DNA from 2 places in the Caballeronia sp. TF1N1 genome. Region 1 is predicted to be linked to the other one. Evidence: predicted binding sites of a transcription regulator. Region 1 holds the regulator's gene; the other holds the start of a gene.
What was found. The regulator LexA, encoded in region 1, represses DNA repair genes until DNA is damaged. The targets are predictions, from matches to a motif close to ACTGTATNNNNATACAGT.
Positions count from the first base shown of each region.

Region 1 (7,541 bases):
ATTCGTTGTAGAGAATCTCGACGTGCAGCGGCATGGTGTCGGTCTGGCCGCGAATGTGGCCCGAGACCACCGAGACCGCGCCGAACTCGCCCATCGCGCGCGCGTTACAGAGAATCACGCCGTAGAGCAGGCCCCACTTCACGTTGGGCAACGTCACGCGCCGGAAGATCTGCCAGCCCGACGCGCCGAGCACGTGCGCGGCCTCTTCCTCGTCGTTGCCTTGCGCCTGCATCAACGGAATCAGTTCGCGCGCGACGAACGGGAACGTCACGAAGATGGTCGCGAGCACGATTCCCGGCACCGCGAAGATGATCTGCACATCGTGCGAAATCAGCCACGGTCCGAACCAGCCCTGCGCGCCGAACATGAGCACGTAGATGAGGCCGGAGATCACGGGCGACACCGAGAACGGCAAGTCGATGAGCGTCGTCAGAAGCGCCTTGCCGCGAAACTCGAACTTGGCGATGGCCCACGATGCCGCGAGCCCGAACACCACGTTGAGCGGCACGGCAATCGCGGCGGTCAAGAGCGTGAGCTTGATGGCCGACCACGCGTCCGGGTCCTTGAGCGAATCGAAGTAATAGTCGATGCCCTTCGCGAAGGCCTGCACGAACACGGCGACGAGTGGCACGACCAGAAACAGCGCGAGAAACACGAGCGCGATACCCGTGAGTATCCAGCGCACGGCGCGCGGTTCGGTGACGGGATTGAGCCGGTTGGTCTCGCCGCGCGCGGCGGTGTTCACGGGAAGCGCCTTGCTGTTTGGCGTGCTCATGCGTGACCTCCGCCCGGAGTTCCGGCATGCAGCGAGGGCCCCGCGGCCACCACGGGCGCCGCGCCCGTCTTGCTCGTGCGGCGTTGCAGGAACCATTGCAGCGTGTTGATGAGGAGCAGCATGAGAAAGGACACGCACAGCATCACGACGGCGATGGCCGTCGCGCCGGCATAGTCGTACTGTTCGAGCTTGGTGATGATGAGCAGCGACGTGATCTCCGATTTCATCGGTACATTGCCCGCGATGAAGATGACCGAACCGTATTCGCCGAGCGCGCGCGCGAACGCAAGCGCGAAACCGGTCAGAAGCGCGGGAAAGAGCGCCGGCAACACGACGCGGCGAAACGTCAGCCAGCGCGTGGCGCCAAGACATGCGGCGGCTTCTTCCTGCTCGCGCTCGAAGTCTTCGAGCACCGGCTGCACCGTGCGCACGACGAACGGCAAGCCGATGAACGTCAGCGCCACGAGCACGCCGAGCGGCGTGAACGCCACCTTGATGCCGAGCGGCGCGAGATACTGCCCGATCCAGCCGTTGCTCGCGTACACGGCGGCAAGCGAAATGCCGGCAACGGAGGTCGGCAGCGCAAACGGCAGATCGACGATGGCATCGACGACACGCTTGAACGGGAACGTGTAGCGCACGAGCACCCATGCGACCAGGAAGCCGAAGATCGCGTTGATGACCGCCCCGCCGAGCGCCGCCGTGAAAGTGAGCCGATACGACGCCAGCACACGCGGCCCGGTGACGGCGCGAACGAACTGCGCCCAGTCGAGCGTCGCGGTCTTGGCGAAGGTCGCCGCAAGCGGAATCAGCACCACGAGGCTCAGGTAAGCCACCGTGATGCCGATCGTCAGCCCAAAGCCGGGTAACGCACTCGGCTTTCGGAAAGTGAACGTTGTCATCTTTGCTTCATCCTTGATCGTCCTGCCTTCGGCGCCCGGGGGATAAGCGCACTGTTTTTTAGTCTCGTCATGCGCGGCCTTCTTTGCGGCCGCTTTCATTGCGACTCGAGCGCCTCGCGGCGCCCGGTCTCTTGCCTGCTTACTGCGGCTGATAGATCGAATCGAACACGCCGCCGTCCGCGAAGTGCGTCTTCTGCGCTTTGGTCCAGCCACCGAAGGTGTCGTCGATGGTGTAGAGCTTGAGCTTGGGGAACTGCTTGGTCAGCTCGGCGGGCACCTTGTCCGAACGCGGACGATAGAAATTGCGCGCCGCGATCTGCTGGCCTTCGTCGCTATACAGATACTTCAGATACGCTTCGGCCAGCTTGCGCGTGCCGTGCTTGTCGACGACCTTGTCCACCACCGCGACCGGCGGCTCGGCCAGAATGCTCACCGAAGGAACCACGATCTGGAACTTCTCCGGACCGAATTCCTTGAGCGACAGGAACGCCTCGTTTTCCCATGCGATCAGCACGTCGCCCTGACCGCGCTGCACGAAGCTGGTGGTCGCGCCGCGTGCGCCGGAATCGAGCACGCCTGCGTTCTTGTAGAGCTTGGTCACGAACTCCTTCGCGGTCTCTTCGTTGCCGCCGGGCTTGTGTTGCGCATACGCCCACGCCGCCAAATAGTTCCAGCGCGCGCCGCCCGAGGTCTTCGGGTTCGGCGTGACGATCGACACGCCCGGCTTGGTGAGATCGTCCCAGTCCTTGATGCCCTTCGGGTTGCCTTTGCGCACTAGAAACACAATGGTCGACGTGTACGGCGATGCATTGTCCGGCAGACGCTTCTGCCAGTCCGTCCCGACGATGCCCTTGGAGGCGAGCGCGTCGATGTCGTAAGCAAGCGCAAGCGTCACGACGTCTGCCTGAAGCCCGTCTAGAACCGCGCGCGCTTGGCCACCAGAACCGCCGTGAGATTGCTTGAAAGTGACCGTTTCACCGGTGTCCGCCTTCCACTTCTTCGCAAAGGCCTGGTTGAAGTCCTGATACAACTCGCGCGTCGGATCGTACGAGACGTTCAGAAACGACGTGTCCGCGTGCGCGGTGGCCGAGATTCCGAAACTCGCCGCCGTGATCGCCAGCGCGGCAAAGAGTTGTTTCGCGCCGCCCTTCAATCCAGCCCTGATGCTATGCATTCCCCGTTCTCCGTCTTATCGAATTGACGGAATCAGTCTAAAGGCGAGCTTATATGATTAGAAATAATTGTTTCTCACTTTTTTAGATGCAAAAGTGCTAAAGCGAGGTTTTTCGCAGTCCGAGGGACAAATAGCGACTGTTTGGGCGCGCTGCAGCCTTGTCAGTAAAGGATCTGGCGACGAACTTCAAGTAAAGCTTGAAAAGCGCGAAATACTGTATAAAAATACAGTCATCTGTCCATCCATACAGTGCGCCGAGGCTCCAGCAAGTGACCAAACCCTCAAAACTTACCGCGCGACAGCAGCAAGTGTTCGAGCTCATCCAGCGAGCCATCGACCGCACGGGCTTTCCGCCCACGCGTGCCGAAATTGCTGCCGTGCTTGGCTTCAGCTCCGCGAACTCCGCCGAGGAACATCTGCGGGCACTGGCGCGCAAGGGCGTGATCGAACTCGCGGCGGGTTCGTCGCGTGGCATCCGCCTGTTGGGAGGCTCCGCGCGCATCGACCGTTCGGACGATCTTCCGCATCAGTTCACCTTGCCGCATCAGAGCATCATGCAGTTGTCGCTTCCGCTGGTCGGGCGCGTTGCGGCGGGCAGTCCCATCCTTGCGCAGGAGCATATCTCGCAACACTACGCGTGCGACCCTGCGTTCTTTTCGGGCAAGCCCGACTATCTGCTGAAGGTGCGCGGCTTGTCCATGCGCGACGCGGGCATTCTCGACGGCGACCTGCTTGCCGTACAGAAGCGCAATGAAGCGAAAGACGGGCAGATCGTGGTCGCGCGTATTGGCGACGACGTCACGGTGAAACGCTGGAAGCGCCGGCCAGATGGCGTGGAATTGGTCGCGGAGAATCCCGACTACGAAAACATCTTCGTGCGCTCCGGCAGCGGCGACTTCGCGCTGGAAGGAATCGCGGTCGGGCTCATCCGCTCCGGCGAGTTCTAACGCACGACTCCAGCGCGCGGCGCGTCAACACCGCCGCCCGCTTCGCCTCCTCGCCCTCGCGCGACGCGGCACGTTTCAAAAATTACAAGCATGACGGCCACCGCTCGCGGCGTGCCGCGGTGCGTCCTATCGTCTGTCGTCCGCCGTCTGGAGAGTCATCATGGAACGTTTCGCCCGTTTGCTGCCCTTTCGTCAGTTTGGCCGTCTGCGTCATTTGCGCTCGCTGATCTCATGCGCCGTGGCGCGGCCTGAAGCGGCGCCCGATCTCTTCGACGAGATGCCCGCGTTGCCGTCGCGTCAACCCGCCTTCGCCCGTGTGTCGCTCAATAGCGCGGTGCATGCGGAATCGGAACAGCGCGCGCCGGTGCGGGTGTATCGCAGTGAGTCGCGGGTAATCATGGTCGGCAATATCGGCGAGGTGTCGCGCATGATCGACCGGTGTATCGACGAGGAACGCGCCGGCGTTAGCAGCGGCATTCTGGCCTGAGGGCGGTAGAGCGTTTGCCGAGTGAATTTGAGTTATGTGCAATGCAGGCAGTCCGCAATCTATCGGCTGCAAGGAATGAAGCTCGGGATATATCCGGCGTGAACATGGTCAATCGTTCTTTCATGTCACCCATGTCACGCCGGGGGTCGTTCCTTCGCATGTCCCGCACTACGCGTTATCTCGTCGTCACGCTCGTCATTCTCTTCATCGTTGCAGGGTTAAGCCTTGTCTATGCGTCGCCCTATATCGCACTGAACCGCGTCAAGCACGCGGCCGATGCGCGCGATGCACAGACCGTCAACGAATACGTCGACTTCCCCGCACTGCGTGAAAGTCTCAAAGAGCAAGTCGGCGCACTGCTGACGCGGCGCGTCGATATCCAGAAGAGCGGCAATCCGCTCGCGATCATCGGTGCAATGATCGGCGCGGCGCTCGTAGGGCCGCTGGTGGATTCCTACGCTACGCCCGAAGGCGTCGCCGCGATTTTGAATGGCATTCCGCCGCGGGGAGATCCAGGCGAGCATCCACCCGCCGTCGTGCCACCGGTTCGAGACGGTCAGGTGGCGGCGAGTTCACCGCCTTCGGAAGCGGCATCGAGCATGGTTGCGACTCAAGAACCGCCGCGACAACCACCGCAGACCACGGCCGGATATCGCAGCTTCGATACGTTCGTGGTGACCTACCAGCACGGTGCCGGCGATGCGCGGTACTCCGCGATCTTTCATCGGTACGGGTTGATAACGTGGAAGCTGATCGCGGTTGATTTGAACGGGTGAGTTCGTTGTTGGACAACCATTAAAGTGCCGGTAAGCGCTTCATGGCATTTTTTGCGGCGTTAAGCGTGCGCGGCCGTCACGCAAGGAGACGGCAGCTGGCGCTGATAGCGCAAAAGAGCACTGGCCGACGCAGGCCAGCCTCATCGCGCACACCTATCCTCAAACACTTACTTCGGCCCGGTTCGGCTTCGCCGCATAAGCCGCCTCATCTTCCGCTTCGGCCGACTCACCTGACTGACAAACCGCAACCAATATGCTGCATGACACGCGATCGAGCAGCGGTGTGTTGCCCGCGCCCATCCACCAGCGCGCGAGACCGCTGCGGCATCGATGGCCGACCACGACCAGATCGACCTTAAGACTTTCCGCCAGCGTGGCGATTTCATCGATCGGATGCCCGAATGCGAAATGGCCCTGCGCCTGCAAGCCGCGTTCGCGCAGCCACTCCACGCCTTCTTGCAGGATATCGCGTGCGGCATCCTCGAACCGTCCGCATGCCATGTCGGTCAGAAGACCGGCGCTTTGCGCAATGCTCGAACGCATATCCACCACCGCCAGCACGTGCGTCTCCGCGTTCAAGGCAAGCGCGAGATTTGCGCCCTGACGCAACGCCTTGCGGCCCTCTCTGGAGCCGTCGTAGCACAACAGGATTTTTCGATAGCCTGACATCATGATCTCCCTGCCGCGTAGCCGATGGTGTCGGCAAATCGAGTGCGGCGCATCTTCATCATGGTAGGTCGCCTCATGCGTGGCAACGATGGAAAACGCTTACACGGCAACAAGCGCTAGCGCACACCGTGCCAGAGGCGTGCGAGCCTTGCCGGACAAGCTTGCGGCGCCATTTGCCAAAACAACAGGAAGAAGCGATGCACGCTTCGATCACAGGAACGATGCATGCGCTTGCATGCAAAGCGCCGCGCTGGTGCATTGGATTACACTAGCCGGCTGAGTTTTCTCCTCGCAGGACCGCCGCATGACCGACATAAATCACCGAACTGGCGCGAACTCGAACGCGGCGCCAGCGATCGAATTCAGCGAAGTCAGAAAACATTACGGCGAGCGAAGTGTCGTCGATGGCTTGTCGTTCGACGTTCAGCCTGGCGAGTGCTTCGGCCTGCTCGGCCCGAACGGCGCGGGCAAGACGACGACGCTCAAGATGCTGCTCGGCATTTCATCGCCCGACAGCGGCACGATCCGTCTCGTCGGCGAACCCGTGCCAGCGCGCGCACGCTTCGCGCGGCAACGCGTGGGCGTCGTGCCGCAATTCGACAACCTCGATCCCGACTTCACCGTGCGCGAAAACCTGCTCGTCTTCGGCCGCTATTTCGGCTTGGCCGGTGCGCGCATGGAAGCCATCGTGCCTTCGTTGCTCGAATTCGCGCGCCTCGAAAGCAAGGCCCAAGCGCGCGTCGGCGAACTGTCGGGCGGCATGCGGCGGCGGTTGACGCTGGCGCGCGCCCTCGTCAACGATCCCGACGTGCTCGTGATGGACGAACCCACCACCGGTCTCGATCCGCAAGCGCGCCATCTGATCTGGGAACGCCTGCGCTCGTTGCTTTCGCGCGGTAAAACCATTCTGCTCACGACGCACTTCATGGAAGAGGCCGAACGCCTGTGCGACCGGCTTTGCGTGATCGAGGAAGGCCGCAAGCTCGCGGAAGGAAGGCCGCGCGAGTTGATCGAATCGGTGATCGGTTCGGACGTCATCGAAATCTACGGACCCGATCCGCAGGCGCTGGCCGCCGAACTGGAACCGTTGGCCGCGCGCACGGAGATCAGCGGCGAAACGCTTTTCTGCTATGTCGACGACCCGCAGCCCGTGCATGCGCGCGTGAAGGGCCGGACGGACGTGCGCTATCTGCATCGTCCGGCGAATCTCGAAGATGTTTTTCTGCGCCTGACCGGGCGCGAGATGGTGGACTAATCAAGCGATGGACACTTTCGATCGATCAGGCGCAAGCATCGAGAAAACACGCGTGCGAGCCAAACACGCCGATACGCTCTCGCCCATGAGCAACGCGCTTCCCGCCAACGCGAGCAACTGGATGTCGGTATGGCGGCGCAATTATCTGGTGTGGAAGAAGCTCGCCATTGCATCGATGATCGGCAATCTCGCCGATCCGATGATCTATCTCTTCGGGCTAGGCCTCGGTCTCGGCTTGATGGTCGGACATGTCGACGGCGTGTCGTATATCGCGTTTCTGGCGGCGGGCACGGTGGCGTCGAGCGTGATGATGTCCGCGAGTTTCGAGGCCATGTATTCCGGTTTCTCGCGCATGCACGTGCAGCGTACGTGGGAAGCGATCATGCATACGCCGCTGACGCTCGGCGATATCGTTCTCGGCGAAGTGATCTGGTCCGCGAGCAAATCGGTCTTGTCGGGCGTGGCAATCATGCTGGTGGCGGGCGCGCTCGGCTATGCGAGTTTTCCGTCGATGCTGCTCGCGCTGCCCATCATCGTGCTCACGGGACTCGCATTC
Region 1 covers NZ_CP084626.1:1,533,498-1,541,038, forward strand. The annotation lists gene cysW (sulfate ABC transporter permease subunit CysW) at 1-775, opposite strand, end outside; gene cysT (sulfate ABC transporter permease subunit CysT) at 772-1,677, opposite strand; gene LDZ28_RS07090 (sulfate ABC transporter substrate-binding protein) at 1,817-2,851, opposite strand; gene lexA (transcriptional repressor LexA) at 3,121-3,798, shown strand; gene LDZ28_RS07100 (hypothetical protein) at 3,959-4,285, shown strand; gene LDZ28_RS07105 (DUF2939 domain-containing protein) at 4,444-5,061, shown strand; gene LDZ28_RS07110 (universal stress protein) at 5,221-5,730, opposite strand; gene nodI (nodulation factor ABC transporter ATP-binding protein NodI) at 6,035-6,985, shown strand; gene LDZ28_RS07120 (ABC transporter permease) at 7,071-7,541, shown strand, end outside.

Region 2 (7,541 bases), on a different contig from region 1:
AATAGATGTCGGCCGCCTTCTCGGGATTGGCGGTGACGAAGCGCGCCGCATCGTTGAGGCCATCGACGAAAGCGCGATACGTCTTCGGGTTCTCATTGCGGAACTTCTCCGTTGCATAGAGCACGGTGGCCGAACTCGGCCCACCCAGCACGTCATACGAGTTGAGCACGATATGCGCTTTCGGATTGCCCGCGAGTTCCTGCTGCTGGAACGGCGGATTGCCAAAGTGCGCGTTGATTTCCGTGCCGCCCGCGATGATGGCCGCCGCCGCGTCCGGATGCGGCACCGCTTGCGTGAGCTTGTCGAGGCGATCGTACTGCTTGTCGCCCCATTGCTTGGCCGACGCGAATTGCAGAATGCGCGACTGCACCGAGACGCCCACGGCCGGCACCGCTATTCGATCTTTATCGCTGAAATCGGCGATGGTCTTCACGCGCGGATCGTTCGATACGAGGTAATACGGCAGATTGCCAAGCGACGCCACGCCCTTCACGTTCTGCTTGCCGTGCGTGCGATCCCAGATCGTGAGCAACGGACCGACGCCTGCCGCCGCGATATCCACGGAGCCGGACAACAACGCGTCGTTGATGCTCGCGCCACCCGAGAGCTTGGCCCAATCGACCTTGATATCGACGCCTTGCTTCTTGCCTTCCTGCTCGATGAATTTCTGATCGCGCGCCACGTTGAGCAGCAGATAAACCACGCCGAATTGCTCGGCCACGCGCAACGTGCCTTCCGCCTGCGCGGTCGCCGAACAGCCCAACGAGACGACGAGCGCGGCGGCGAGCACGCGCAACGAACGCTTCCCGAAACGAGAATGCATGTGAGAAAACCCCGTGAAATAAGCGCTCAGAACGGCGCGTCGCCTTCAATGGTCGTGCGATACAGCTTGCGGCGTTCGTCGTCGGGCGTGCCGGCGGCCAAGTGCATGACCGAGCGGTTGTCCCAGAACACCATGTCGTGATTGCGCCACTCGTGGCGGTAAAGAAACTCCGGCTTCACGCTATGCGCGAAGATTTCGTCGAGGAGCGCGCGGCTCTCGTCTTCCGGCATGTCGATGATGCGCGTGGTGAAGTGCTCGCTCACGAAAAGCGCGCGACGCCCGTTCTCCGGATGCGTCCGCACAATGGGATGCACCACCGGTTTGACCTGCGCGATTTGCTCGGGCGTCAGGTTCGGGCGCCACGGACTGCGTTTCTGCAACTCGGCGTATTTGGCAAGATAGGTATGCTCCGCGCGGCGTCCTTCGACTGCGCGACGCAGATGCTCGGGCAACGTATCCCACGCAAGATGCTGATTCGAAAACAGCGTATCGCCGCCAACTTTCGGCAACTCCTGCGCATGCAGCAGTGAGCCGAGACTCGGCGTTTCCTTGTACGAGAGGTCCGAGTGCCAGAAGTGCCCGGCATCGCCGAGACCGATCGGCTTGCCGTTTTCGAGCACGTTGGAAACGATCAGCACTTCCGGATGCCCGGCGAGCGCGAACTGCTTGAGCACGTGAATTTGCAGCGGCCCGAAGCGCTTGCTGAACGTGACCTGCTGTTCCGGCGTGATGCGCTGGTCGCGAAACACGAGCACGTGATGATCGAGATGCGCGCGATGAATGCGCGCGAAATCGGCTTGCGAGAGCGGCTTGCTCAGATCGAGCCCGATGACCTCGGCGCCGAGCGGCGCGTCGAAGGCGCGAATTTGAATGGATTCGTCGATGGATCGATCGGCGGCTTGGGTCGAACTTTCGAGGGTCGGTGCGAGGGTCGTCACGATGTTCTTGAACGGCGCAAAGACAGCCAATCTACTTCGTCGCGGCCGTGCCGCCAACGAACGATCCGCGATTTGCTTATTCCCTTTGGCGCTTAACGCCTCAGTCGAACGGCAGTTCCACTTGAATCGGTTCGATGAAGCCGCCGTCCTCTCCGCGCACGCTCAACGCGCTCACGCGCACGCCGAGTAACCGCAGCCGTCGATCCAGCGTAATGCGCTTCACGCATTCGGTAGCGGCGCGGCGAATCTCGACGGGGTCGTCGGTGGAAACGGGAATGGTCAGATCACGCGTGAGCGTGCGGAAGTCGTCGAAACGCAGCTTGATGCCGACCGTGCGGCCTACGTAACCTTTGCGCTGTAGGTCGTCGGCGACTTTCTTGCACAGCCCCGTGAACGCCTCGGAGAGCTTCGCGCGGTCGTTCTTCGGATGCAGATCGCGCTCGAACGTGGTCTCACGGCTCATCGACTTCGGCTGCGAACTCACGACCACGGGCCGATCGTCCTGTCCCTGCGCGATACGCGCGAGCCATGCGGCGTAAGTGCCGCCAAAATGCGTCTGCAGAAATCCCAGGTCGGCGGCGGCAATGTCACCCACCGTCGCGATACCGAGCGCCGCCAGCCTTTCGCTCGCCTTGGGCCCGATGCCATTCACCTTGCGCGCCGCGAGCGGCCAGATGCGTGTGGGGAGATCGTCCATCGTCAGGATGGTCAGGCCGTCGGGCTTGTCGAGCTCCGAGCCGATCTTCGCCAGCAGCTTGTTCGGCGCGATGCAGATCGAGCACGTAAGCCCGGTGGCTTCGTGCACCGCGTCCTTCATGCGCCGGCCGATGCTTGCGGAATCGCCCGGCATGTCGGTCACGTCGATATAAATCTCGTCGATGCCGCGATTCTCTATCTGCGACGTGAACGCCGCGACGGCTGTCTTGAAGAGCCGCGAGTAATGGCGATACGACTCGAAATCCGTGGGCAGAAGAATGGCGTCGGGCGCGAGTTGCGCGGCCTTCATCATGCCCATGGCCGAGAACACGCCGAACTTGCGCGCTTCGTAAGTGGAGGTGGTGACGACACCGCGCCCCGCGTAATCACGCAGTTTTCTGAAGCGGCGTGTGCCATCGGCCAGCGTCTCGGGAATGGCATTGCGTCCGCCGCCGACCACCACCGGCTGACCGCGCAGTTCGGGATAGCGCAGCAATTCGACGGAGGCGAAGAACGCATCCATGTCCAGATGCGCGATACGGCGAGTCGTGGGCGTGGCGGGCGTGTCCATTGCCTAGAACGGACGCGTGCCGACAAGGCCGGAAGACGACGACGTGCGAAGGACGTGGCTAAACATGCGCGGGCGCGAAGAACGCGGAAAATGCGCATACTGTACATTCATACAGTGATTCGCGCTAGTCTGCCTTATGTCCCTAGCGGCGCTCGGCGCAAATCCGCAGCCCGGTCAGCCAAGAATGCTTAAATTGCGAATCAGGTAGTCATTGAACATCGGCACGGTGAACGCGATATCACCATGGGACGGACTGTAGATCATGCCTTTGTTAATGATCTGCGCGCGGCGAGGACCGAGACTCTGCGGGGTTTCGCCGAGCGCGTCCGCAACGTCGGACGAACGATAAGGGCCACTGCCTAATTTCGCCATGGCAATGACGTATTCGCGTTCCTTGGGCGTCAGGCGATCGAAGCGAACTTTGAAGAACCCTTCGTCCAGACGCTTGAGCGTTGTCGACTCGGCGCGCCTTGCGTCGCTTACGGTAATCGTGTCGCCGACGGCGAGATTCCAGGACTGATGGCCCCACTCCTGCAGAAAGTAGGGATAGCCTCTCGTCTTGAGGAAAATCTCTTTCAGAGCAGCATCGTCGATAACGGCGCCTTCGTCGTTCACTGGTTGACGGATCGCGGCCTTGGCATCGTCCTCAGGCAGAGCACCGACTTCCGGGTAGTGAAATAGCCGCTCCGCATACGATTTGGCTTGTCCCGACAGGGCCGCGACCTGTGGCAAGCCGGCGCCGAAAAACAGCACGGGCAAGCGCGCCTGGTTGATCTTGTGCAATGACACGATGAGAGCGGCTAAGTCTTTTTCGCTTAGGTACTGGACTTCATCGATCAGGAGCGTCCAGGCTTTACCGGCAGCTTTAGCGGCCTCGCCGATACGCACGAACAGTTCTGGAAGATCATTCTCGAGGTCGCCGCTGTCCGCGACTCCTACTTCGGGATCCACCGCGATTGAGACATCGCCATATTCCAACTTGAATGCGGAGGCAAACGACCTCAACGCTCGCAGCGCGTCGTATGTCTTCGCCTTGGCATTCGCGGCGACTGACAGTTTTCGAAGCACTTGATGCATGCGTGGCAGCAGTTGCTCACCCAACGATTTGTTCTCGGGCGCCTCGATCATGGAAGTGACGTGGCCACGCTGATTAGCGAGCGCTTCGACTGCGTTGAGCAGCACGGTCTTGCCTACGCCGCGTAAGCCCAGAAACATTTGCGAACGGCTGGGCTTACAGAGCACCGCGCGTTCAATGGCGATACGTGCGTCCTCGATGATTGCTTCGCGCCCAGCGAGTGCGGGCGGCTGGCTACCGGCGCCGGGCGCAAATGGGTTCCGAACCGGATCCATGACTATGACTCTATAACAATATATAGCGTAGTATATCTCGACTACCTTATACTTTCCTATATTTCGCTAGATAGAGCACGTGGCGCTAGCGGCCTGCGGTTGGCGGCGCGACCGCCCTCACGACTCGCGTACGTTAATCGTCTACTCCGAAACCCGCTTCTCCGCCAACGCCCGGCGGCAATCCTCCAGAATGGGCCGCACCACGCCCGAATTGAAGTTGAGGTCTTCGCTGTCCAAAATCTCTTCGACCGCTTCGCGCGCCCAGTCGGATTCGAGGATAGCGCAATGTCGCGCGGCAAGATCGCGTGCAATGGCAGAGAGTTTGGCGATAGCAAGCCAGTCGGCTTCGCGTTGATGCCGATCGAGCCACTTGCGCGCGGCTTCGACATGAAATGACGGCGCGGGCCAGTCGCCGTTGAGATAGTACGCACCGAGGCTGCCGCACGTCAGCCAGCAAAGCAGTTCGACGCGGTCGCGGGCACTGAGAGTACGAGGCACTTCGTTCATGGCGGCGTTCACGAGAGACGTTCGACGGAAAGGGCAAACGCGCTGCTGTACATCCATCCTTGTGTGAAACCTGTGTGAAAGAAGATACCACGCGATGGTGCGACGCGGCAGCCCATTCGCGTGCGCTGGCGTACATGTTTCGCAGGCTCAACTCTGTGCTGGCGACTGCATGTGCGAGCCATCATTCAACGCTAATTCGCGCGCCTTATTCTGGTTTCCATCGACGAGCCATACTGTATTCCGAGCGCAGGCCGTCGCCAACCGTCCGCCTAAGGAGCGCATCATGTTCGAACGTCTTTCCAGATTCTTTTCCGCCACCGACGACCATTCGCACGACGACTACTTTGCCTCGTCGGGCGATCACGCCGAACTCGAGCGCCGCATGCGTCAGGTCGAGGAAAGCGACCACGCGTACAGCATGACCTTCTGCGGATCGATCCCCCGTCGCCCCGACGACCCTTACGCGTGACACGCCCTCACTTCGCTTCGTCGCGTCCCGCCTGTCCCAGCATCACGGTCCAGCCGAGGCCGCGTACGTTGCGGATCACCGCTGCGCCGAACTTTTTGCGCACCGAATGGATGATCACGTCGACAGCGTTGCTTTCGACTTCCTTGCCCCAGCCGTAAAGCCGGTCTTCGAGTTGATCGCGCGAAAAGATGGTGCCGGGCCGCTCCATGAGTGCGTGCATCAGCGCGAACTCCTTCGCCGACAGCACGCCGGATGTCTCGCCGCACGTAAGCGTGCGCTGGTCGAGGTTGAGATTGATCGATTCGTCGCCGAGACGCGAGGTGGCATAACCCGCCTTTCTGCGCAGCACCGCGCGGATGCGGGCCAGCAGTTCGGGCGTGTCGAAGGGCTTGAGGAGGTAGTCGTCCGCGCCGAGGTCGAGCCCTTGCACGCGCGTGTCGAGGTCGTCGCGAGCCGTGAGGATCAGCACGGGCGTCGCGTTGCCCGCCGTGCGCGCACCACGCAACACTTCGAGGCCGGACATGCCGGGCAAGCCGAGATCGAGCAGTACTACCGTGTATTCGGCGGCGTCCATGGCCTCGCGGCCCGCCTGGCCGTCGCGCACCCAGTCCACGGCGTAATCGACGTCCTTGAGGGCGCGCATCAGGCTGGTGCCGATCTGTACGTCGTCTTCGATTAGTAGGATTCGCATGTTGAGTCCGCACACCGCGTTGACGCGACCAAGCTGACGCGGTCATCACCCACGCGCAGCACGCGATCCCATTGTAATAGGCACAAAACAGCGCGGCCATTCCTTTTAAGCGGTGGCTGTCGCGGCGTTTGCCTCGGTAGCCACGCCGCTTTCCTCGACCGGAAAGCCAATCGAAGCGACGATGCCCGACCGCCCGTCATCGCGATTCCGAAGTGACACATCGCCACCGTAGCGCTGCGCGATCGCCTTCACGATAGACAAGCCGAGCCCGCTACCCTCGATATCAGGGTTAGCCCTGAAGAAGCGGTCGAATACGCGCGGCAATAGCGTTTCCGCGATGCCCGGCCCCGTATCGACGACATCGACCCATACCATGTCGCGCTCGCGCCGCATACGCAAGTCGATGGTGCCGCCATCCGGCGTATAGCGCACCGCGTTCGAAACGAGATTCTTCACCGCCATGCCGATATCCGTTTCCACCGCGCGCACGTGGGCCTCGACCATCTCTTCGGCGCCGATATCGAGGCCGCGTTGCAGCGCAATCGGCAGGACATCGGCCACGGCGCTCGTTACGACCGTGGCGATATTCACCCGCGTGAGCGGCGTCGCGCCCATCGGGGCATCGGCGCGCGCCATGCGCAGAAGCTGCGTGATGAGGCTGCCCGCGCGTCCAATGCCGCGTCGCAACTCGCGAAAACGCTCCTGATTGCCCGGCGCGATGTGCGGCGCGAGATTATCGGCCTGCAATTGCAGGGCCGTGAGCGGCGTGCGCAGTTCATGCGCGGCATCGGCGATGAACTTGCGTTCCGACTCGATGGATTGCGCGAGGCGCTCGATCATCGTGTTGATCGAATGGATGAAGGGCGCGATTTCGGCGGGCACGCCGGACGTGGGCAACGGTTCGAGATTGGCGGTATCGATGCCTTGTACTTTCGCGCCAAGGCGTTTGAGCCTGCGCAGCGAGCGGCTCACGACGAGCGCGACCGCGATCCACACGAGCGGCAACAGCACGACGATGGGCCAGAGCGTCTGCGTCGCGGCCTCCCGCGTGAGTTCGCGGCGCACGGCGTTGCGCTGCGCCACTTGAATGGTCATGGTCGGATCCTGACGCGTGAAGACGCGCCACGATTCGTCGTTGACTTGATAGCTGCCGAAGCCCGCGGTTGCATCGCGCGGAAAGCGCAGAGAAGGATCGGTCGTGCGAAACGGCGTGGCTTCGTCCGGCTTCCACACGACGACCACGACATCGCGATCGTCCTGCGTGCCGCGCGCGGGATTCTGCGGAATGCCTTCGGCGAAACCGTCGCGCATGCGGGTCGCCACTTGTTCGAGGCGCATGTCGAGCAGTGCGTCCATGCCGGTCCGGCAAAGATGATACGAGCTGATGCCCTGCAGCAAGCCCACCGCGCTGACGAGCAGCCCGAGCGCGACGACCAGTTGATTTCTCAGCGATTTGATCATGTGAAGACGCATCGAGATGAAAAGACGCGGACCGG
Region 2 covers NZ_CP084627.1:1,219,905-1,227,445, forward strand. The annotation lists gene LDZ28_RS19615 (ABC transporter substrate-binding protein) at 1-823, opposite strand, end outside; gene LDZ28_RS19620 (TauD/TfdA family dioxygenase) at 850-1,707, opposite strand; gene dinB (DNA polymerase IV) at 1,862-3,028, opposite strand; gene LDZ28_RS19630 (ATP-binding protein) at 3,203-4,378, opposite strand; gene LDZ28_RS19635 (hypothetical protein) at 4,520-4,885, opposite strand; gene LDZ28_RS19640 (transcriptional regulator) at 5,169-5,354, shown strand; gene LDZ28_RS19645 (response regulator transcription factor) at 5,362-6,045, opposite strand; gene LDZ28_RS19650 (HAMP domain-containing sensor histidine kinase) at 6,151-7,506, opposite strand.
Region 2: a site for LexA is predicted at 3,127-3,144, ahead of dinB (DNA polymerase IV). Genes of this name have one in related genera too.